DNA from 2 places in the Moritella sp. 24 genome. Region 2 is predicted to be linked to the other one. Evidence: predicted binding sites of a transcription regulator. Region 2 holds the regulator's gene; the other holds the start of a gene.

Region 1 (12,499 bases), 170 kb from region 2:
CCTACCTTTGAAGTCGGATTAGGTGGTTTTCAAAATCTATCTGGTTACGGCATTAATGAACTAACCGGTAATCACAAAGGACTGCTGGCATTAATCTATCGTCATCGTTTATTGGATAATAATTTTGGCGCTTTCTCATTACCACTTTATCTAGGTGCTTCAGTCGAGCAAGGTAATGTGTGGAACGATACTGATGATATTAGTTTTAATTCGACTATTACTGCGGGTAGTGTGTTTATCGCTTTAGATACCGGCATTGGTCCAGTGATGTTGTCTTATGGTTATGCTGAAGGTGGGCATGCTTCAGCCTACCTCTTCATTGGTAATAATTTCTAGATGTAAGCTATAACTATTCACGTAAATTAGGTATGCTTTTTACACCATAAGTTTGATGAATGTTGAGTATTTATGTAAAAAGCCTGCTGCACTTGCTGCTTTAATTTTAATTTTAAGTTAAAAATGTTATATTTGTGAACACTCTGCAAGGGGCCTTAATGTTTTAGTGCTGAATTCACATAAATTATTATTGAATTTACATAACAAATTAATAGATTAGGGTTAAATATAACAAGGATGTCCACCAAAGGTGGCATAAACTAAGAGGAATGAGTCGTGTTAGAAGCTTATCGTAAACATGTCGAAGAACGTGCCGCTGATGGGGTTGTGCCTAAACCTCTTGATGCTGAACAAGTTGCTGGTCTAGTTGAATTGGTAAAAGCACCAATTGCTGGCGAAGAAGAATTTATTTTAGATCTTTTAACTAATCGCGTACCACCAGGTGTGGACGAAGCTGCTTATGTTAAAGCAGGTTTTTTAACTGCGGTAGCTAAAGGCGAAGCGACATCACCGATCTTATCTGCAGAACGTGCTACTGAATTATTAGGCACAATGCAAGGTGGTTACAACATCGAAACATTGGTTGAACTACTTGATGTTGACGCACTTGCACCAATCGCTGCAAAAGCTTTATCACACACATTATTAATGTTTGATGCTTTCTATACTGTTGAAGAAAAAGCAAAAGAAGGTAACAAATTCGCACAGCAAGTTATGCAATCTTGGGCTGATGCGGAATGGTTCTTAAGCAAACCTGAAGTTGCTGAAAAAATTACAGTAACTGTATTTAAAGTACCTGGCGAAACGAATACTGATGATTTATCGCCTGCACCTGATGCATGGTCTCGTCCAGATATTCCACTGCATGCACTTGCAATGCTTAAAAATGAGCGTGAAGGTGTTTCTGCTACGCCATTACAAGCTATTGAAGAACTCAAAGAAAAAGGTCATCAAGTTGCTTACGTTGGTGATGTTGTTGGTACGGGTTCATCTCGTAAATCAGCGACTAACTCTGTGTTATGGTGTATGGGTGATGATATCCCGTTCGTACCTAACAAACGTGGCGGTGGTATTTGTATCGGTTCTAAAATCGCGCCAATCTTCTTCAATACAATGGAAGATTCAGGTGCACTACCGTTAGAATTTGATGTAAGTGACCTAAGCACGGGTGACGTTATTGATATCTACCCTTACCAAGGTGTGGTTAAAGCTAACGAAACTGGCGCTGCAATTACAGAATTTAAAATTAAAACAGATGTAATTCTGGATGAAGTGCGTGCTGGTGGTCGTATTCCACTGATTATCGGTCGTGGTTTAACGACGCGTGCACGTACTGCGTTAGGTCTAGAAGATTCAACTGTATTCCGTCTACCTGAAGATGTAGCGGCTTCGAGCAAAGGTTACTCTTTAGCACAGAAGATGGTTGGTAAAGCATGTGGTGTAACGGGCGTTCGTCCTAACCAATATTGCGAGCCAAAAATGACAACGGTTGGTTCTCAAGATACAACGGGTCCAATGACACGTGATGAGCTTAAAGATCTAGCGTGTCTTGGTTTCTCAGCTGACTTAGTTATGCAGTCTTTCTGTCATACAGCGGCTTATCCAAAACCAGTTGATGTACAAACTCACCATACGTTACCTGACTTTATTCGTAACCGTGCGGGTGTTTCTCTACGTCCGGGTGATGGTGTAATTCACTCATGGTTAAACCGTATGTTATTACCAGATACAGTTGGTACTGGTGGTGATTCACATACACGTTTCCCATTAGGTATTTCATTCCCTGCGGGTTCTGGCCTAGTTGCATTTGCAGCAGCAACAGGTGTTATGCCACTTGATATGCCAGAGTCTATCTTGGTACGCTTTAAAGGTGAACTACAGCCGGGTATCACATTACGTGACCTTGTTAATGCTATCCCTTACTATGCGATCCAGAAAGGTCTACTGACTGTTGAGAAAGAAGGTAAAATCAATGCATTCTCTGGTCGTGTACTAGAAATTGAAGGTTTACCTGAGCTTAAAGTTGAGCAAGCATTTGAATTATCAGATGCATCTGCAGAGCGTTCTGCTGCAGGTTGTTCAATCAAACTTAGCGAAGCACCAATCATTGAATATCTAGAGTCTAACATAGTGATGTTAAACTGGATGATTGCTGAAGGTTATGGCGATCCTAAAACGATTGCTCGCCGTGTAGCTGAAATGAAAGCTTGGATTGCTGATCCACAACTACTTGAAGCTGACGCAGATGCAGAATACGCAGAGATCATCGAGATCGATCTAGCTGACGTGAAAGAACCTATCCTAGCTTGTCCAAATGATCCAGATGATGTGAAACTGTTATCTGATGTTGCTGGTGTTGCAATTGACGAAGTATTTGTTGGTTCATGTATGACTAACATCGGTCACTTCCGTGCTGCTGGTAAGTTACTTGAGAAGTTCAACGGTTCACTACCAACACGTATGTGGGTAACACCACCAACGCGTATGGACGCTGCACAACTAAGTGACGAAGGTTATTACTCAATCTTCGGCAAAGCTGGCGCTCGTACTGAAATGCCAGGTTGTTCACTATGTATGGGTAACCAAGCCCGTGTAGGTGATAATACGACAGTTGTTTCTACTTCAACACGTAACTTCCCGAACCGTCTTGGTACTGGTGCAATGGTTTACCTGAGTTCTGCTGAAGTTGCTGCAGTTGCGGCAATTAAAGGTAAGATCCCAACCGTTGCTGAGTACATGGAACTGGCTTCTGAGATTGATGCAACAGCGGCGGATACATACCGTTACTTAAACTTCGACAAAATCGCATCTTACATAGAAAAAGCGAACGAAGTTATTGCTCAAGAAGCAGTTTAATTAACAACTAATATCGTTACGACTTTATTGTTAATTAGTTAGTTCGAAATAGAAAAATAATGAAACGGCTCCCGCGTTAATCGGGAGCCGTTTTTGTTTCCGTCATTGTTTGCTACAATCCCCTCGATAACTCTATTAAACTATTATCTATAACTAATAAGCAGGCATAACCGTGGATTTTGAATTTCGAAAAGATACCCTTACAGATACCTACCGAGTAATCATATCAATGGAACAGATGGCGTTAGGTAATTGGTTTCAAGGCACTTTGGGCACGGATAAAGCGACTATTGCACTGATCCAAGCTGAGCTCGACTTATTAAAATCGCGCCAAAAACAAGAATATCGTTTAATTGGTGATGAAATGACATTAACTCTAACGCAGGAAGATGCGTGTGTTTGTGCGAACTCAGAGCTCATTGATTTTGGGGAAGAGTTAGAAGATGACATGCATTTTTATGATGCGGAAACAGTAGCAGTTTGCGGCTTGGAAGATTTTGAAGTCTTACTCCAAGCCTGGTTACGCTTTTTTAGTCAGCGCTAGTGCTATTTATTTCGCGATAGTTCCGGATAGTTCTGTTTAGTCCCATTCTTCCGATGTGTAGCTAAAGGTAGGTAAAGACCATTTCCAATAAATAGCGCATAAACGCAATGTAACACCGACACAGAAGGCCACAATAAGATTGATATTGTGGTCAATACCTAGCGTTTCTAAGCTCAAGTAAAGTACCGCAACTAATAACGAGATACCCGCGTAGATTTCTTTACTGAATACCACTGGTGTTCGGTTGCAAAGTAGGTCACGTAATACACCGCCACAAATACCCGTGATCATCCCAGCCATAATTATCACGGTTGGGTGGTACCCCAGTTTCATTGCCACGTTACAGCCAATAATCGTAAATGCAATCAGACCAAGCGCATCCAATACCAAGAACAAACGGCGTAAATGATTCATGTGTTTAGCAATTAAAATAGTAAACAAACCTGCACATATTGTAATGTAGACATAGTGTGGATGCTGTGTCCAAGATATCGGAAAATTCCCCAATAATAGATCACGTACAGTACCACCACCAAGTGCGGTAACAAATGCGATAACCGCCACACCGAAGATATCCATATTACGACGGCCAGCCATTAATGCGCCAGACATAGCTTCGGCAGTAATGGCAATTAAATAGATGTAAGTGAGCATTGTTTGCAAACCTTTAAATTAAGAGTTGGTAACTGGGTATCAATCCATTGAAAATAGGTCGCGATCCTTGCAAGCAGGCGATCCTATCATAAACATTATTATGGTCAACTGAATAGGAAGGGGTGAACAACTAAAACTGAATTTGAGGTCAGGATTTTATTTATACTCGGAATGTGCACCTTGTTATAAGGGATTAAATCCGTTGTAACACTTACAAAGGATATATAAATAGGGTAGACTTCTGGATGGCTAATGTATTACTTAAGGATGGGAATAATGCCGATTAGAATTAAAGACGGGTTACCGGCTGCAGAAATATTAGGTAATGAAAATATTTTTGTGATGTTAGACTCACGTGCAACCAAGCAAGAAATCAGACCGCTTCAGGTCGTTATTCTTAACCTTATGCCGAAGAAAATTGAGACTGAAAATCAGATTTTACGGTTATTATCGAATACGCCACTGCAAGTGAATGTAGAGCTATTACGTATTGATTACCGAGCCTCTAAAAATACCCCTCAAGAACACATTGATGAGTTCTATCATGATTTTGAACGCATTCGTCATAACAATTATGATGGCTTAATTATAACGGGTGCACCGTTGGGCTTAGTTGATCATGATGAAGTGGTGTATTGGCCACAAATTGAAGAAATCATCAACTGGTCTAAAACTCATGTCGTTTCGACCTTATTCCTATGCTGGGCTGCGCAAGCTGCATTGAAAGTTCTGCATGGTATTGATAAAAAAATCCACGATAAGAAATTTTCTGGTGTCTATCCACAGCAAACATTCCATCGCCATAATCCGTTAGTGCGTGGCTTTGATGATGAATTTTCAGTGCCGATGTCACGCTACGCTAATTTTTCCGCTGATATGTTTAAAGACACAGATTTAAATATTTTAGCTGCCAATGATGAAACAGGTGTGTATTTAGCGGCATCAAAAGATTTCCGTCAGGTATTTGTAACAGGACATCCTGAATACAGTGCTGGCACTTTACACCAAGAATATATGCGTGATCTTGCTGATGGTGTAGAAGCAGATGTACCCGTTAATTATTATAAAAACAACGATGCCGAAAATGCACCTCGTGTTACTTGGCGTAGTCATGGTAATCTGCTCTATAGCAACTGGTTAAACTATTACGTTTATCAAGAAACGCCATATGACTTAAACGATCTATAGACGTTACTGATACGTCTAGATTAGTATCAAATAATAAGACTCAGGATTGGGTCTGCAGTACATTAAACGAGGGATCTTGTGGCTACTATAAAAAATAAACAGCAACTAGAACAGCAATTAAAACAGCGTATCATGCTTATCGATGGCGGCATGGGTACGATGATCCAAGACTATAAATTAGAAGAAGCTGATTACCGTGGTGAACGCTTTGCTGACTGGCATTGCGACGTCAAAGGTAACAATGATTTATTGGTATTAAGTAAGCCACAGCTAATTGCTGATATTCATAAAGAGTACCTCGATGCTGGCGCAGATATTCTTGAAACCAATACCTTCAATGCGACAACTATCGCGATGGCTGATTATGATATGGAATCATTATCGGCAGAGATTAACCGCGAAGCTGCACGTATCGCCCGTCAAGTTGCTGATGAAAAAACCGCAGAAAATCCAGACCGTCCCCGATTTGTTGCTGGTGTATTAGGACCGACAAACCGTACGTGTTCAATTTCTCCTGATGTAAATGATCCCGCTTTTCGTAATACCTCATTTGATCTCATGGTTGAAGCCTATATTGAATCAACCAAGGCCTTAATCGAAGGTGGCTCAGATATTATTCTGATCGAAACTATCTTTGATACCTTGAATGCGAAAGCAGCTGTATTTGCGGTTAAGACTGTATACGAAGAACTGGGTTATGAATTACCTATCATGATCTCAGGTACAATCACTGATGCCTCGGGTCGTACATTAACAGGGCAAACAACAGAAGCTTTTTATAATTCATTACGCCATGCAGAACCGATCACTTTTGGTCTTAACTGTGCATTAGGGCCGGATGAATTACGCCAATATGTCGATGAACTATCACGTATCTCTGAAAGCTATGTTACCGCGCATCCCAATGCCGGTTTACCAAATGCGTTTGGTGAGTATGACTTAAGCCCTGAAGACATGGCTATGCATATTAAAGAATGGGCGGAAGCTGGTTTCTTAAATATGGTCGGTGGTTGTTGTGGTACCACGCCTGAGCACATCCAAGCGATGGCCGATGCCGTTGAAGGTGTTAAGCCCCGTCAATTACCTGAAATCGAAGTTGCTTGTCGTCTTAGTGGTTTAGAGCCATTAACGATTACTAAAGACAGCCTGTTTATTAACGTCGGTGAACGTACCAATGTAACTGGTTCAGCACGTTTCAAACGTCTGATTAAAGAAGAGAATTACGACGAAGCATTACATGTTGCCCAGCAGCAAGTCGAAGCTGGCGCACAGATCATCGATATTAATATGGATGAAGGTATGCTTGATTCGCTGCATTGTATGCAACGCTTCTTAAACCTAGTTGCTTCAGAACCAGAAATTTCGAAAGTGCCAATCATGGTGGATTCATCGAAATGGGAAATCCTTGAAGCGGGTCTGAAATGCGTTCAGGGTAAAGCGATTGTTAACTCTATTTCATTGAAAGAGGGTGAAGATAACTTCCGCCGCCAAGCAACATTAATCCGCCGTTATGGCGCTGCGATGATTGTGATGGCGTTTGATGAAGATGGTCAGGCGGATACTCAAGAACGTAAATTTGAGATTTGTAAGCGTTCTTATGACATTTTGGTTCGTGAGTTAAATTACCCACCAGAAGACATTATCTTTGATCCAAATATCTTTGCTGTAGCAACGGGTATTGATGAGCATAATAATTATGCGGTTGATTTCATCGAAGCGGTAAAAGACATTAAACGCGAACTGCCGCATGCGATGATCTCGGGTGGTGTGTCTAACGTGTCCTTCTCATTCCGTGGTAACAATCCGCTACGTGAAGCTATCCATGCTGTGTTCTTGTATTACTGTATCCGTGAAGGCATGGATATGGGTATTGTAAATGCAGGGCAGCTGGCTATTTATGATGATCTGCCAAAAGAACTGCTCGATGCGGTTGAAGATGTGATCCTTAATCGTAATGATAATGCCACTGAAGCGTTACTTGATATTGCCGATAAGTACCGTGACTCCGGTGTTGAAGTGGAAGCTGAAACACAGGAATGGCGTGGTTTTGATGTTAATAAACGTTTAGAGCACGCATTAATTAAAGGTATCACTGAATTTATTGATGAAGATACTGAAGAAGCACGTCAACAAGCAACACTACCGATTGAAGTAATCGAAGGTCCGTTAATGGATGGTATGAATGCGGTTGGTGATTTATTTGGTGCAGGTAAAATGTTCTTACCGCAAGTGGTTAAATCTGCCCGCGTAATGAAACGCGCAGTGGCTTATTTAAATCCTTATATTGAAGCGTCAAAACAGAAAGGCTCTTCAAACGGTAAAGTATTATTAGCGACCGTAAAAGGTGACGTACATGATATTGGCAAAAATATCGTTGGCGTAGTTTTACAGTGTAATAACTATGAAATCGTTGATATGGGCGTAATGGTATCTTGTGACGATATTCTGAAAACCGCCGTTGCAGAAAACTGTGACATTATTGGTTTATCAGGACTGATCACCCCCTCATTGGATGAAATGGTTCACGTAGCAAAAGAATGCCAACGTAAAGGTTTTAAATTACCAATCCTGATTGGCGGTGCAACAACATCAAAAGCCCATACTGCGGTTAAGATTGAGCAAAACTATGACGAACCTGTCATCTATGTATCGAATGCATCTCGTGCGGTTGGTGTGGTATCAGCGTTATTATCTGAAACCAAGAAGCCTGAATTGACGGCTAGAATGGCGAAAGAATACGAAACCGCGCGTGAACAACATGCGCGTAAGCGTCCGCGTAGTGCGCCAGTAACCTTAGAGCAAGCCCGCGCAAATAAAGCGCCAATTGACTGGGTTAATTACACTCCGCCAGTACCAAAGACACTCGGTGTGCAGAAATACATTAGTTATTCGATTAAAGAACTGCGTAAGTATATCGATTGGACGCCTTTCTTCATGACATGGACATTAGCGGGTAAATACCCTCGTATTCTGACCGATGATGTTGTTGGCGTGGAAGCAACGCGTTTATTCAATGATGCTAATGACATGCTTGACCGTTTAGAAGAGGGCGGCGCTGGACTTGACGGTGTACCTGATGATTATCAAATATCAGCAAATGGTGTTATCGGTTTATTCCCTGCTAATACAGTGAATGACGATACTATCGAAGTGTATACCGATGAAACGCGCACACAGGTACTCACTAAGCTTGAACATTTACGTCAGCAAACCAAGAAAAAGCCAGGACAATATAATAATTGTTTAGCTGATTTCGTGGCGCCTAAAGAGTCAGGTAAATTCGATTACGTTGGTGCATTTGCAGTAACTGGTGGTATCGGTGAAGATGATGTCGCGAATTATTTCAAAGGTATTGAGGACGATTACAACGCTATTCTTGTGCAATCTGTATGTGACCGTTTAGCGGAAGCAATGGCTGAGCGTCTGCATGAATTAGTGCGTAAAGAAGAGTGGGGTTTTACACCGACAGAAGAATGGAATAACGATGATCTGATCCGTGAAAAATACCAAGGTATTCGTCCGGCTCCGGGTTATGCTGCTTGTCCTGAACATACCGAGAAAGGCACTATTTGGGAATTATTAGACCCAGAAAGTATTGGTATGAAACTAACGTCATCTTATGCAATGTGGCCTGGTGCCGCGGTATCAGGTTGGATATTCTCCCATCCTGAGTCTCGTTATTTTGCGGTTGCGTCTATTCAAGAAGACCAAGTGAAAGATTATGCTGAACGTAAAAACATGACGCTTGAAGAAGCCGAACGTTGGCTAGGGCCTAACTTAGGTTATGCGCCTGATTAACGTGATGTATTGAGTATAAAAAATGCCCGTATAGTTAATTAACTATACGGGCATTTTTATAACTCACTATTAATAATAACATTTACCTTTAATTATTAATGCGGCTGTAATGACTGCATTTTAGTGCGTACAAGCAAGGGATTTTTACGTTGGGTTAATACATTACCTAATATCACCAATACCAGTCCCAGCGTTGAATACAGCGTCCAATGATAATCTTCAAATACAGCTGAAACACTCAAAGCGACAACCGGGGTAATAACTAAAATATAAGCGGCATTACTGGCGCCTAAACGGTCTACCAAGATAAGATAAAAAGTAAAACCAAGTACAGATGCTGGGATGGCTAAATACAATAAACTGCCAATATATTGCGTTGTCATGGTTAATTCGAACGAAATACCGCGGACTAAGATAATCAATAACAAAGCGATACAACCATAAACCATAGCATAGCTGGTGGCTGTAAATGGCTGCACATTATTTTTGGTATTACGTATGCTCAGCATGTTACCAATTGAGAAGCACCAAGTGCCAAGTAGAGCGAACAATAGACCGTATAAAGTATCTTGTGACCAGTTGGTTTCAAGTAAATCACCTGCAAATAATAAACTAATACCGCTAAGACCAAGTAGGGCACCTAACCAAAAATTCGCATTGGTTTGGGTTTGGTAAAATAGTTTGCTGTGAAAGGCATTAAATACTGGTGCAGTTGCCATGAATACAGCCACTAAACCACTAGGAATATACAAAGTGGCGCTGTAAAAAGCTAAGAAGTTACAGCAAAATAAACAGATACCTTGAAGCGCTAAAAAAGCATGGTCTTGACGTTTTACCGTTTGTAATTTTCCCCACAGTTTACCGACAATAAACATGACTGCCGCTGCAATAGCGAAGCGGTAAAAGATAGACACTTCCATTGGCACATCACCGTGTTGCCACTTGATTGATATCCACGAGAAGCCCCAAATAAATATCATTGAAACGTAGAGTAATGCTGACATAGTGGATCCCTATTTTATGACGACCACAATTAATTAGTCTGCATTATGCCGGTATGTTGGTACTGGAAATATCACGATGTCGGTAAAACTAACACAATATTGCGGTTTAATGATTACCCTGATCACGGGATGGTTGAGCAATCTGTTATTAATGGTAGTATTTTGTTATGCCGTTAATAAAACCGACTATGAATTCAATGCTAGACGTCGCTTCATCTCAAGTTGAGCCGAGTGAAATTAGCTTTGAACAATCAACCAGTAAGATCTGTTTACGACAAACGTCATTAACGGATGCATTGTCGTGGGCACACTATCAGAACGAACATGACCGTTTATATTATGTGAATGACAAACAGCATACCTTGAGTTTGTACATGTCTGGCGGTTATGAAACTCACCGCACAGATGTAGACTCGGGGTTTGGTGCACCAGGTAAGTTTTGTTTAATGCCAAAAGATTCTGAGAGTCATTGGCAGCTTGGGCAAACGCAACAATTCATGCATTTGTATTTCAATGATGACTATCTTAAACAGCTAGCATTGAAAGTCTTTGATATTGACCCGCGTATGTTACAACTGCCCGAACTAACCTTTACCAATGATGCGGCTACCGAAGCATTATTCCGTCATTGCATGGCTACGAGTGATTGGTGCAGCGGCGCTGATCATCTTGCTATGGAACAAGTGACGAATACTATCTTAGTTTCAATGCTACAGAATATGGGCGTTACTAAATTCATAACCCCAATCAAAGGTGGATTATCTCCTAAAGTGGCAGTACTGGTATGTGATTATATGCAGGCTAATTTTCATCGTCAGGTTTATCTTGCTGAGTTAGCCGACCTCGCACAGCTGAGTGAATATCATTTTTGTCGAATGTTCAAACAGAGTATGGCGCAAACACCACAAGCGTATTTATTGGCAGTCCGAATTGAGCAAGTGAAGTTATGTCTAGCTAAAGGGCAAGCCAGTATGGTAGATATTGCATTACAATGTGGCTTTGCGAACCAAAGCCACATGGGACGTTATTTTAAAAAGTTGGTAGGTATTTCACCACGTCAGTACCGCAATCTAAGCGGAAGTTAATCGACGTCTACTTTTTATTATCACGGCAGTATTATTAATCTTATTGCTGGCGTTGATATAATTCAAAACACACTTGACCAGCTTGCTTTTCTTTTAAGATAGTCCAGTTAGCAGGTAGCTTAACTTGATTTAACTCTTTCTCACGCTCGATATAAATAACCGCATCGTCATTTAACCAATTGTTTTCTTCGAGTTTAGCACAACACTCTTCCAGTAAATTTTGACGGAAAGGCGGATCGATAAATACCATATCATAGCGTTGAGTTGGTACTTTAGTTAATAACTGTAGCGTATCTCCACGCACTAACTGCGCATTATCCGCTTTTAACAAATTAATGTTTTGCTGAAGTTGAGCTGCTGCACCTGCGTCTTTCTCAAACAATAATCCGCTATCTGCATAACGTGATAATGCTTCAAAGATTAATCCGCCACTACCAGCAAATAGGTCGAGACAATGGCTGCCACGTACATAAGGAGATAACCAGTTAAATACGGTTTCTTTCACGCGGTCTGTCGTTGGACGTAGACCAATAACATCTTTAACAGGGAGTTTTCGACCGCGCCATTGGCCACTGATGATCCTAATGTGCCCAGAAGGACGTTGATTTTGTTGTTTTGTGCTAGATTTTGCCATAGTAATTCTTTGTCTGGACAGAATGATGATAATATATATCATCATATTGATATTGGGTCATTGTAGCAGTTCAAGACTGGCGAAAGTAAGGTTTTCTAAAAATGTCAAAAAAAAGCATGAAGAATTGGTTTGGTTTAGGTAAAAAAGACGCAAACAACACGAACGAAGACAAGGTTAGCGCTGAAGTATTGGTTGCTAGCGATGACGAGACTGAAGAAGAAAAAGCGCTTCGTAGAGCGGCTGATTTACAACTTATTGCTGATTTCGAAAAAAATAGTGCAGCGATGGATGATGACAATGCTGCTACTGAAGCAAATGTGGTTGTTACAGCACCTGAGGTTGCAGTCGTTGAGCCTACGTCTGAAAAGACTGAGGTTACGGAAGCAGTGCAAGATCTTGC
Region 2 (12,499 bases):
GGCCTAAAACAACACGATACCAACTGCCGGTGTGACGAACACTCGCGGTATAACCTTGAAAGGCTATCGTTGCTTTCATCGCTTCAGCTTGTGACTGCTGACGGAATGAACCACATTGCATTTGGTAACGAATTCCCGTGTCTTGTTGGGGCGGTATTTCGACAATGACTTCTTTTTCTTGCAAGTCTTGTGGATATTGCCACACTTCCTTTGGCTTTTCGGGTAATGGTTTTACCGTTAGCTTTTTAGGTTGTGTTTTTTTAACGGGTTCCGGTGCTGATTTTTCTGCTGTGCCACTCACCTGAGCTAAAAAATAGCCAAGGCCAATCGCAAGCAATAAAAATAGCAAGATAGCCAACACCGGACGTTTCTTTTTAGTTGGTGGTGCTTTTTTAGCACCACGCTTCTTTCTAGGCTTTGGGGCGTGCCCCGCGTAATCCTTACGAGCCATAATTTACATGCGTTCCAAAGTTTCAATACCCAGTAAATCTAGGCCTTGTTTAAGTGTTTTAGCAGTTAACTGTGCTAGTTTTAAGCGACTTAGTTTAACGTTTTCGTCTTCAGTGCTTAAAATTGGGCAGGCTTCGTAGAAGCTTGAGAATACGCCAGCCAGTTCAAATAGGTAAGTACATAGCGTGTTTGGTGTTGCACGTTTTGCTACTTGATGAACAATTTCGTTAAACTGAATCAGTTTACCTGCAAGTTCTTGTTCTTTTTCTTCGTTTAGTTGTACTTTTGCAGTTGCTAGTTTTGCAACTGTTTCTGCATCAACTTTATTGAAGATACTACCAACACGTGTGCAAGCGTAAAGTAGGTAAGGTGCTGTATTACCTTCAAAACTTAACATTGAATCGAAGTTGAAGATGTAGTCACTGCTACGGTTTTTAGACAAATCTGCATATTTAACTGATGAGATACCAACAACACGTGCAATGTGTTTTAGTTCTTCTTCAGAAAGGCTTGGGTTTTTCGCTTTAACAAGCGTGTAAGCACGTTCTTCAGCTTCAGTTAATAGATCAACCAGTTTAACAGTACCACCTGAACGCGTTTTGAATGGACGGCCATCTTCACCGTTCATTGTACCAAAACCAAGGTGTTCCAGTGATGTCTCTGGTTTAACGAAACCAGCTTTTTGTACCACTGAGAATACTTGTTGGAAATGCAGTGCTTGGCGTTGATCAACAAAGTACATGATGCGGTTAGCATTTAATTGCTGTTGACGGAAACGCATTGCTGCAAGATCTGTTGTTGCGTAAAGGAAACCGCCACCGTTTTTCTGGATGATAACTGGTAGTGGGTCACCGTCTTTATTCTTAAACTCATCTAAGAATACGCATTTAGCGCCGTTTGATTCTGTTAGTAAACCTTGTGCTTCAAGTTCGTTAACGACGTTGTGTAGGTCGCTGTTGTAGAAGCTTTCGCCACGCACGTCTTCACGTGTTAATTTTACGTTTAGGCGTTTGTAGATGTCATGACAGTGTGCAAGTGACACGTCATTAAACTCTTGCCATAGTTTATTACAGTCTTCATCACCTGATTGCAGCATTACTACCATTTCACGAGCGCGAGTTGCAAAGTCTTCAGATTCGTCGAAACGACCTTTTGCTGCGCGGTAGAATACTTCTAGATCAGAAAGCTGCATGCTGATTTCTGCATTTTCAGCGCGTTTTTCTTCCATGTATGCGAGTAGCATACCGAACTGTGTACCCCAATCACCAACGTGGTTTTGACGAATCACGTTATGACCAAGTAGCTCAAGCGTACGTGCAACTGAATCGCCAATGATTGATGAACGTAAGTGACCTACGTGCATTTCTTTTGCTAGATTTGGTGATGATAAATCAACGACAACATTGTCTGGTGTTGTTGATTTTTGTACTGAAAGGTTTTCGTCTTCAAGTGCAATATCAATCTGTTGTGCTAACCAGTTTTGGTTTAAGAAAATGTTGATAAAACCTGGACCTGCGATTTCAGTGCGACTTACTAAGTCTGATTCAGGCAGGTTATCAATGATTAATTGAGCTAACTCACGCGGATTTTTCTTCGCTGGTTTTGCCATCATCATCGCTAAGTTTGTTGCTAAGTCACCATGAGCTTTATCGCGGGTTCGATCTACAGCGATGCGTGGTTGTGCATCTGCAGGAATAATTTGTTGTTCTTTTAAGATCGTAACTGTCTGCTCTAGCAGCTGTATAATATGCTCTTTCATGGATTCTCTTCGCTAGCAATGATGAAAAATAGATCCAACATTTTAGCGTGATTAGGGGCGTTTGACTAGCTAATCAACGGATAAATGCCGATATCCTTACAACATTTCAGTTGGATCCACGTCTAACGACCAACGGGCTTTGCGTGCAGACTTTAATGCTTCAATTTTGGGCATTATTTGGCGTAATAAATGAGTAATATGTTGACGTTGCGGACTTTGCAGTAAAAGTTGCAAGCGATACTTTCCTGCCCGTTTTTCCATCGGGGCTGGCATCGGTCCTAAACAGAGTAATTGCGGATTGTGATTATGTTCTTGAACGAGCTGTTTGATTTCAACTAAAAAAGCGTTGGCGTCACTGAATTGATGTGCTTCTGCGCGGAACAATGCTTGGAAACTGTAAGGCGGTAGATTTGCCATTGAGCGAGCATGTAATGCTGTTTGAGCAAAGTGGCTGTAACCATTGTTAACTAAGTCTTGAATCAGTTCATGTTCAGGGTGGTGAGTTTGAATTGCAACTTCACCTTGTTTTGCTGCGCGGCCTGCACGACCTGATACTTGTACAAATAATTGTGCCAATTTTTCAGGTGCTCGAAAGTCACTGCTAAATAGCGCGCTATCAACATCAATGAGCCCAACTAAGGTGACATCTGGAAAGTGATGACCTTTTGCGAGCATTTGCGTACCAATTAAGATACGGAACTCTCGTTTACGTACGGCTTCTAACGACTTTTCTAAACTGCCTTTGCGACTCGTGCTATCTCGGTCAATACGAATGATCGGGTATTGAGGGAAATGCGTCGATAGCATAGCTTCTAACTGCTCTGTACCAAAACCTGCGGTCATTATCTCGTTGGAATTACAGCTCGGACAACGACGTGGTTTCGGAAATTGTTCATCGCAATGGTGACAGTGTAAAGTATTGCGTGATTGATGATAGGTATAATATGTATTACAGCGCTGACATTCTGCCATTGAGCCACAGGTATGGCACATAACAGCCGGCGCATAACCACGACGGTTTAAAAATAGTAGGACTTGATTGCCAGCAGCTAAGTGGGTCTCCATCAGCGCCATAAACTCGGCTGATAGCCCACTGTCTAATGATTGGTTTTTAATATCGATAAGATGATGGAGGGGCATTTTGGCATTGCCTGCACGCTGAGTCAGCTGTAGGTGACGATATTTACCCGTCATTGCGTTATGCAATGTTTCCAACGCTGGTGTGGCTGAGCCTAATACTACGGCGATATTATTTCTATGTGCCCTGACAATGGCTAAGTCTCTTGCGTGGTAGCGGAATGTCTCTTGCTGTTTTAATGATCCATCGTGTTCTTCATCAATAATTATTACGCCTAAATCATGCATTGGGGTAAATATTGCAGAACGTGTACCAATAACGATACCAGCGACACCGGCTTGTGCTTCAAGCCAGGCTTCACGCCGCTCAGCATCATTTAAACCAGAGTGTAGGGCGACAATAGGGACGTTGAAACGACGTTTGAAGCGTGAAATGGTTTGTGGCGTCAAACCAATCTCAGGCACGATCACTAATGCTTGCTTACCTGTCTTTAACACCTTTTCAATGACGTTAAGATATACTTCGGTTTTACCACTTCCTGTAACTCCATCAAGCAAATAGGTCGCAAAGCGATGAATATCAATGGCTGCAATATTGATTGCCTGTTCGGTATTTAGAGAGGGACGATTATCACTGACCACGAGATTTTGGCGCCAATGTTGGTCATCGTTGTCTTGAATCTCAATATACTGTTGGTTAATGAACCCTTTTTCTTGCAGCGCTTTAATGGTACTCGATTTTATATTGGCTAATTTTAAATGTGATTGCGTTAAACCTGTTTCAGCCAATAGCTTGATCGTTTGTAGCTGGGCAGGGGTTAAACGGTTGAGTTCTTGTGCCGTCAGTTCATGTGCGTTATCGGTCAGTTCCCAGAATGTGTAGCTGTTTAACTTTGCCGATTCTAACTTTCGTAATAATACCGGTAAAGCTTGTGCGATCACTTCACCAATCGGGTAATGGTAATAATCTGCACACCAACTAAAAAATGCCAGCATCTCTGCTGATAAAATTGCTTTGTCATCGAGAATGTTAATGACAGGTTTTAATTTCGCCAGTGGAAACTCACTGTCATTTTTGGTTGCTAATGCAATGCCGATTAATTGCTTATTCATGAAAGGAACACAGACCCGCATACCAGCCTGAATGTGCATATCTTCAGAATAAATATAATCAAACGTTCTGTTTAAATGGACGGGAACGGCAACGGCAACAACGGGCATGAACTTAACTCTCTTTTACGGCTTAAATCTGTATCTCAGCAAACAGTTTACGGCTGTTAACTAGGTAATGTCTTGATATTTTCTGTTTAATGTTCTAATTGCAGTTTATTTATGCATCAGCTATTGATATTGAGGGGTAAGATCCTATATTATTCGCATCCTAAAAATTCTATAACTTTATGTGGTGTCTGGCAGTGTTTCAGATGGCGACATAACCAAAATTGAGGTTTCTATGAAACAAGGTATCCACCCAGAGTACACAGCTATCGAAGCTAAATGTTCATGCGGTAACGTTTTCACTATGGGTTCTACTCGTGGCAAAAACATCACTCTAGACGTATGTTCAAACTGTCACCCATTCTACACTGGTAAGCAACGTACTGTTGATACTGGCGGTCGTGTTGACAAATTCAACAAGCGTTTTGGCGCTCTTGCTGCAAAATAATAATTGTATTTATACAATTTATTACAGTGAATCAAAAAGGTACCTTAGGGTGCCTTTTTTTATACCTGAAAAATGGTTTGAAACATTTATAAAACGTAGATTTAACCTCTTTGAGTGCATTTGATTAAAAATGTTCTTCTAAAATTATCAAATCATATAAAAATAAACACTTCGTACCAGTGCAAAGGTAGAATAAACAACTTAAATTAATGTAGAATCATGGCAACAATATTATTACCTAGTTTAGCTCAGTATAAAATAAAAGAGAGCTGTGTTAAATTAATGTTAAATGTTTTAATGTTGAATTCGATTATTATTTTTTTCCCCCTACGTTGTTTCTCACGTCTTGTTATTCTTGAATTAAGGCGATGAGTTATGTGCATTCATTTTATTCAGGATATTGCGTATGTCAGACCTCAGACAGCAAGCATTGGATTACCATGCGAACCCTAAACCAGGCAAAATTGCTATTCAACTCACTACGTCGGCAGAAACAGCTGATGATCTTTCTTTAGCATATAGCCCAGGTGTTGCAGAGCCAGTGCGAGAAATTGCAGCTAATCCTGATGATGCTTACAAATATACTGCAAAAGGTAACCTTGTTGCGGTTATCTCAAATGGTACCGCTATTTTAGGCTTAGGTAATTTAGGCCCATTAGCGTCTAAACCTGTGATGGAAGGTAAAGCGTTATTGTTTAAACGTTTTGCTGATATTGATTCGATTGATATTGAAGTTAAGCACCGCACATCAGAAGAATTTATTGATACGGTTGCTAATATTGCCGATACATTCGGTGGTATTAATCTAGAAGATATTAAAGCGCCAGAATGTTTTGAAATTGAAAAAGCACTGATTTCTCGTTGTAAGATCCCTGTATTCCATGATGATCAACATGGTACTGCGATTGTTACTGCCGCGGGTATGATCAATGCGTTAGATGTTCAAGGTAAAGATATCACTGAAGCAGTTATTGTTTGTATGGGCGCGGGTGCTGCGGCAATTGCCTGTATGGAATTATTGATTTCATGTGGTGCACAACGTGAAAAAATCTACATGTTAGATCGTAAAGGTGTGATTCATACTCGCCGCGATGACATTAACGAATATAAGCAGCGTTTTGCGAATAATACTGATAAACGTACATTACAAGATGCAATTAATGGTGCAGACGTATTTGTTGGTGTGTCTGGCCCAAATGTACTATCTGCTGATGATGTTAAGTTAATGGCTGATAACCCTATTATTTTTGCATGTTCAAACCCAGATCCAGAAATCAAACCTGAATTAGCACATGCTGCTCGCCAAGATTTGATCATGGCAACAGGCCGTTCGGATTACCCAAACCAAGTTAATAACGTATTATGTTTCCCGTTTATTTTCCGTGGCGCATTAGACTCGCGTGCGAGTGTGATTAATGAAGCGATGAAAGTAGCTGCGGTACATGCAATCCGTAAAATTGCGAAAGAAGAAGTACCTGAATCAGTATTAATTGCATCAGGCGCAACATCATTGGAATTTGGTAAAGAGTATATTATTCCAAAACCAATGGACCCTCGTTTATTGCCACGTGTTGCACGTGCTGTTGCATTGGCTGCGGTAGAGACGGGCGTATCACGTATCGAACTACCTGAAAATTACATGCTATAAGCAAATAGTATCGTTTTCACAAACGCCAAGGTTTATCCTTGGCGTTTGCATTTCTAGCCTTATACTTGTATAAAGACCCGCTATTTGCTCACATTTAAGGTTCCCATGTCTGAAGAATATGAAATTGAAGTTATCCCTGTTGTTGTTGCTGAAGAACCAATTGAATTATATAAAATTTTAAAAATTGAAAATCTAGCGACATCAGGCAGTGAAGCGAAAAACTATATTGCAGACGGTTATGTGTATGTGAATGGTGAAGTTGAAACACGCAAACGTAAAAAGATTATGTTTGGCGATATCATCGGCTTTAATGGTGAAGCTTTTCAAGTAATGTCAGCGGAAGAGCTTGCTGAATATGATCATGCCGAAGAAGACGAACAGCAAGGTTATGAAGATGATGCTGAATACTTCACTGAAGAAGAGTTTGTTGATCCTGCTGCTCTAGCGTCTGATTCTGTTGCAACATACATGTCAGAAAATGGTCTTACAGAAAGCGACTTCACAGAGCATAATGATGTTGAGCAAGATGTTGCTGACGCTGTAGAACACGAGACTATTGTACCTGTACCTGTACCTGTATCGGTAGCGCCGGCTGCCAAGCCTGTTGTTGAAAGCATTCCTGTTGATACTTGGGAACAGCCTGAAAAGAAGAAAAAGAAAAAATCTGAAGCTAAAGCTAAACAAGTAAAAGCAGTTGAACCGAAATCTGTTGAGAAAAAGAAAAAAGGCCGTGCGGCACCTTTTAGTTTTTAATGACTCTTTAACGAAATAAAATATCTATTGGGTAGGTGAAATGCGTACCCGTTAGATCAAAACAGGCTCCTGATTAGGAGCCTGTTTAATTTGTAACTGTGTATTCTATCGATTAATCATCTGATTCTAAATAATCATCAATATTGATACCGAGTGCAAGCATCTGTGCTTTCGCTTCTGCAGGGATACTATCTGGCTTGTCTTTCGTTAAATCTTCATCTTCAGGTAATGGTTGACCTGTATAAGCATGTAAAAATGCTTCACATAACAATTCACTGTTAGTCGCATGACGTTGATTATTAATCTGACGGCGAGTTCTTTCATCTGTTAGTACTTTTAATACTTTCAAAGGAATTGAAACAGTAATCTTTTTGACCTGCTCACTCTTTTTCCCATGCTCGGCATAGGGGCTAATATACTCGCCATTCCACTTCGTCATTTTTGACCTTTGCGTAAATTATTATTTAATGAATAAGTAATAAGTCTACCTTTGAATTTGATTATTGGCAATCAGTATGTAAAGAGCTCTAGACGTCTATTGACCTTTTGTAGCCGAATGGTGTATGTTTTGAGGTACTGGTAATACACTAATTCTATATTAAGTCTGGGAGAACGCATGGACGCAGTGAAGCGTAGTATTCATAAATTTGGTGGCAGTAGTTTAGCTGATGCTACCTGTTATCGTCGCGTGTTGACGATTATTAGTCAGCACACCAACGCTCGCGATCTTATTGTTGTTTCTGCCGCTGGCAAGACCACGAATCAATTGTTGGAGTTATTACAATTGGCTGAAGATGGTGATCAAGCTGCATCTGATCGCCTTATTGCGACGTGCGAGTACCAAAAAAAACTGATTAAAGAATTGTTAAGTGATGAATTGTGCGAACAGCTCATCGCTGCACTACAAGATGATATTCATACCATTGGTCATCTATTAGAAACAAGTCTTGATCGATATGCTAAAAATCAAATTCTTGCCCATGGTGAAGTGTGGTCTGCACGTTTATTAGCGGCATTATTAAATCAAGCTGAATTGCCAGCCGATGACTTAGACTCCCGCTTATTTTTGACTACTGAATTAGCGGCACAGCCAATTGTTGATGAAACCTTATCTCGACAGAAGCTCACTCATTGTTTAGAGAGTTTAACCGGGCGAGTTGTTGTGACTGGTTTTATTGCTGGTGATAGACAACAGCGTACAGTGACGTTAGGTCGGAATGGTTCTGATTACTCTGCAACATTATTGGCAGCATTAGTCGATGCACATCAAACGACGATTTGGAGTGATGTTGCAGGCGTATTTAGTGCTGATCCTCGTCGCGTAAAAGATGCTGAACTACAAACCAAACTGTCACTTGATGAAGCAGCTGAGCTAGCGCGTTTAGGCTCTCCGGTATTGCATGCTCGTACATTACAACCTGTTGTTGAGAGTCGGCAGCATGTACAGTTACGTTGCAGCTACACTCCTGATGAAGGGTCAACTCAGATTCACCGTCGTTTACCAAAAGGTAAAGGCGCGAAAATTGTCACTTCGATTGATGATCTCCACTTAGTGGATGTGGAGTTTAGTGCTGAGTCTGATTACCAACAAGAATATAATCAGTTAATTATACTGTTAGCACAGCAACAGCTATCACCTATCTGTATTAAACGTCGCCCGACAGATAATCGGGTTCGATTAGGTTATACCGCTGAAATTGTTGAGTTTGCACTGGCTGCATTACAAGAATATAAGCAACAAACAACCAGTGCCGTGACAATTGAGCATGTGAGTGGTTTTTGCATGGTGGCGTTGGTCGGATCGGGTGTCACGGATAATGCCTTACAATCACATCAATTCTATCAATTAATCTCAGAGCACAATCTAACATTTGTACAAACAGGTGAGAACCACTTAAGCATTTGTGCTGTGTTACAGCAAGTGGTGCTAGAGCCTTTATTGAAAGAGTTACATACCGCGTTATTCAAACAGCCTCGACGTATTGGTGTTGTGCTATTTGGAAAAGGGAATATCGGCGCCGGTTGGTTATCCTTGTTCGCAGAACAAATGCATAAAGTGCCTGAACAACAAAATGTAGAACTGTGTTTATGCGGTGTTTATGGTTCGCGAGGCGGGGTATTAGATTTTAACGGTCTGGATGCGACAAGGGTACTAGACACCTTCCAACCTGAACCGTTTGTGTGGGAACAGCTGCTATCTAATTTAGCATTACATCCGTTTGATGAGCTTGTGATTATTGATATTACAGCGAGTGAAGCCGTTAGCTATTATTACCCTGAATTCGCACAACATGGATTCCACCTTATTTCTGCTAATAAATTTGCTGGTGCAGCAAAGAGCGAGTTTTATAACCGTGTTCAGCAAAGTTTTTCTGATAATGAATGTCATTGGTTATATAACGCAACGGTTGGTGCTGGCCTGCCGATTCAATCATCAATGGATATGCTACAGTATAGTGGCGATCAGGTTACTGCCGTAAGCGGTATTTTCTCCGGTACCCTGTCTTGGTTATTCCAGCAATATGATGGTGAGGTTGGGTTTTCGCAGTTAGTGGAGCAGGCGTGGCAACAAGGTTTAACTGAGCCAGATCCGCGTGAAGACTTATCAGGAAAAGATGTACAACGTAAATTGCTTATCTTGAGCCGTGAAGCCGGTTATGAGATGGAGTTGAGTGATATAAAGCTAGAGTCATTGGTATCTGAAGAGTTAATGAGTTTTAAGGTGGATGAGTTTTTAGAGCATTGTGAAGATTTAGACGCCAAAATATTACGCATGTTTAACAAGGCTAAAAAACAAGGGTTGGTATTGCGTTATGTGGCGAGATTCAGTCATAAAGCCGGTGCTCAAGTTGGCTTGGAGTTCTTAGAGCCTACTCACCCATTTGCAAACCTATTACCTTGCGATAATATCTTTTCTATAAACAGTCATTGGTATCGCCATAACCCATTAGTCATTCAAGGTCCAGGTGCTGGTAAAGACGTGACAGCTGGGGCAATCCAGTCTGATCTATTCCAATTGTGTAAATTATTTTCTCGTTAATTTATCGATTTAGTCAGTATGCACATAATTCATGTTTAAGATGAATTATGTGCGTTGACTTTATTAGGTAAAGTTGTGATTATTAAGACGTACAGAGCTATGGACGTCTAAACATCTTAAGGGAATAACGTATGAGTTTTCACAACGCACAAAATATTGAAGTATTGAATCAAAGTGTTTCTGAATTGGGACGTGATATTAACGTTTCATTTGAATTTTTCCCGCCAAACTCACCAGCAATGACGTCTACTCTGTGGGAGTCTATTAATCGTTTAAAATCGTTAGACCCTAAATTTGTCTCTGTGACTTACGGTGCTAATTCTGGTACGCGTGATCGTACACATGATATTATTAAGCAGATTAAACATGAGACTGGCCTTATTGCTGCGCCACACCTTACTTGCATCGATGCAAACCGCCAAGAGCTGAAGCAGATTGCATCAGATTATTGGGATAACGGTATTCGCAATATTGTCGCGTTGCGTGGTGACTTACCACCGGGTTTGAATCAACCTGATATGTATGCTGCTGACTTAGTGGCTTTATTGAAAGAAGTGAATGATTTTGATATTTCGGTTGCGGCTTATCCTGAAGTTCATCCTGAAGCAAAAAATGCCCAAGCAGATTTATTAGCGCTTAAAGATAAAATTGATGCGGGTGCTGATCGCGCCATTTCCCAATTCTTTTTTGATACCGAGAGCTTTTTACGCTTTCGTGACCGCTGTGCCGCAGTTGGTATAGATAAAGAAATCGTACCGGGGATCTTACCGGTATCTAATTATAAAACCTTATGTAAGTTTTCAAAATTGACCAATGTAAAAGTGCCTAATTGGATGCACAGTCAGTTCGAAGGTTTAGATAATGATCAGGCTACTCGTAATTTAGTTGGCGCAAGTATTGCGATTGATCAAGTGAAAGTGTTATCGCGAGAAGGAGTGAAGGACTTTCATTTCTATACGTTAAACCGTGCTGATTTAACGTATGCAATCTGCCATACATTAGGTGTTAGACCAAAATAATATCGACGTATAATTCGTTACGACAAGTATTTCAGAATCAAAAATGCCGACATGATGTCGGCATTTTATTATCTACTCATTAGCTGATAACTAACGAAGCTAAAAGTTAACCTGTGTTACGCATACCAGCAGCAACACCTGCGATACTCACCATTAAGGCTTGCTCGATATCCGGATTCACTTCTTCACTGCTACGCGCACGGCTTAACAGCTCTGCTTGTAGAATGTTAAGAGGATCGGTATACGGGTTACGTAGTTCGATTGATTTTTTGCTCCAAGGTTGAGCATCCAATAGCTGAGTTTCAGGTGTTAAACTGACAATTAGCTCTGTTGCGAGGGCTAAACTTGCGCGTAGTTCTTTACCTAAATGCCATAAGTCTTCAGTAACGAGGCATTGGTCATAATATTCAGCTAACCATGCATCTGCTTTCAAAAATACCATTTCGAACATTTCTAAACGGGTATTAAAGAACGGCCATTGTTGTTGCATTTCTTGCAGTGTTTCACGCTGACCTGACTCAAGCATGTTTTTAAACGCAGCAGTACAACCTAACCAAGCTGGTAGCATTAAGCGGTTTTGAGTCCACGCAAAGATCCAAGGGATAGCACGTAAGCTTTCTACGCCACCGTTTGGTTTACGTTTTGCTGGACGACTGCCTAATGGTAGTTTACCTAATTCTAGTTCTGGTGTAGCAGAACGGAAGTAAGGAACGAACTTCTCATGGCCTTGGATATATGAACGGTATTCTTCACATGAATCCGCAGACATTTGATCCATTGCGTCACGCCAAGCTTGTTCTGGTGCTGGCGGCGGTAATAAGTTCGCTTCTAGAATAGCGCTGGTGTAGAGGTTTAAGCTTTGTTCTGCTACATCTGCAAGACCAAACTTAAAGCGGATCATTTCACCTTGTTCTGTTACACGTAATCCACCTTTCAGTGAACCTGGAGGCTGCGATAATAACGCGGCATGTGCAGGTGCACCACCACGACCGATGCTACCGCCACGACCATGGAATAACGTTAGTTTGATTTCTTCTTCTTCGCAGATATTAACTAAGGCTTCTTGAGAACGATATTGTGCCCATGA

What was found. Region 2 encodes MetJ, which represses methionine synthesis genes. Its sites were predicted from a motif close to TAGACGTCTAGACGTCTA; they were not measured.
Region 1: metA (homoserine O-succinyltransferase) is a predicted target of MetJ. The motif match lies at 4,625-4,642, and genes of this name have one in related genera.

Annotation. Positions count from the first base shown of each region.
Region 1 covers NZ_CP056123.1:4,325,786-4,338,284, reverse strand. The annotation lists gene HWV00_RS19365 (patatin-like phospholipase family protein) at 1-336, shown strand, start outside; gene acnB (bifunctional aconitate hydratase 2/2-methylisocitrate dehydratase) at 613-3,192, shown strand; gene HWV00_RS19355 (YacL family protein) at 3,365-3,736, shown strand; gene HWV00_RS19350 (trimeric intracellular cation channel family protein) at 3,773-4,390, opposite strand; gene metA (homoserine O-succinyltransferase) at 4,667-5,578, shown strand; gene metH (methionine synthase) at 5,657-9,376, shown strand; gene HWV00_RS19335 (DMT family transporter) at 9,472-10,380, opposite strand; gene HWV00_RS19330 (helix-turn-helix transcriptional regulator) at 10,548-11,465, shown strand; gene rsmD (16S rRNA (guanine(966)-N(2))-methyltransferase RsmD) at 11,506-12,099, opposite strand; gene ftsY (signal recognition particle-docking protein FtsY) at 12,201-12,499, shown strand, end outside.
Region 2 covers NZ_CP056123.1:4,491,296-4,503,794, reverse strand. The annotation lists gene HWV00_RS20175 (SPOR domain-containing protein) at 1-451, opposite strand, end outside; gene argS (arginine--tRNA ligase) at 455-2,209, opposite strand; gene priA (primosomal protein N') at 2,306-4,507, opposite strand; gene rpmE (50S ribosomal protein L31) at 4,740-4,952, shown strand; gene HWV00_RS20155 (malic enzyme-like NAD(P)-binding protein) at 5,359-6,600, shown strand; gene HWV00_RS20150 (RNA-binding S4 domain-containing protein) at 6,706-7,353, shown strand; gene metJ (met regulon transcriptional regulator MetJ) at 7,466-7,792, opposite strand; gene HWV00_RS20140 (bifunctional aspartate kinase/homoserine dehydrogenase II) at 7,970-10,393, shown strand; gene metF (methylenetetrahydrofolate reductase) at 10,525-11,412, shown strand; gene ppc (phosphoenolpyruvate carboxylase) at 11,519-12,499, opposite strand, start outside.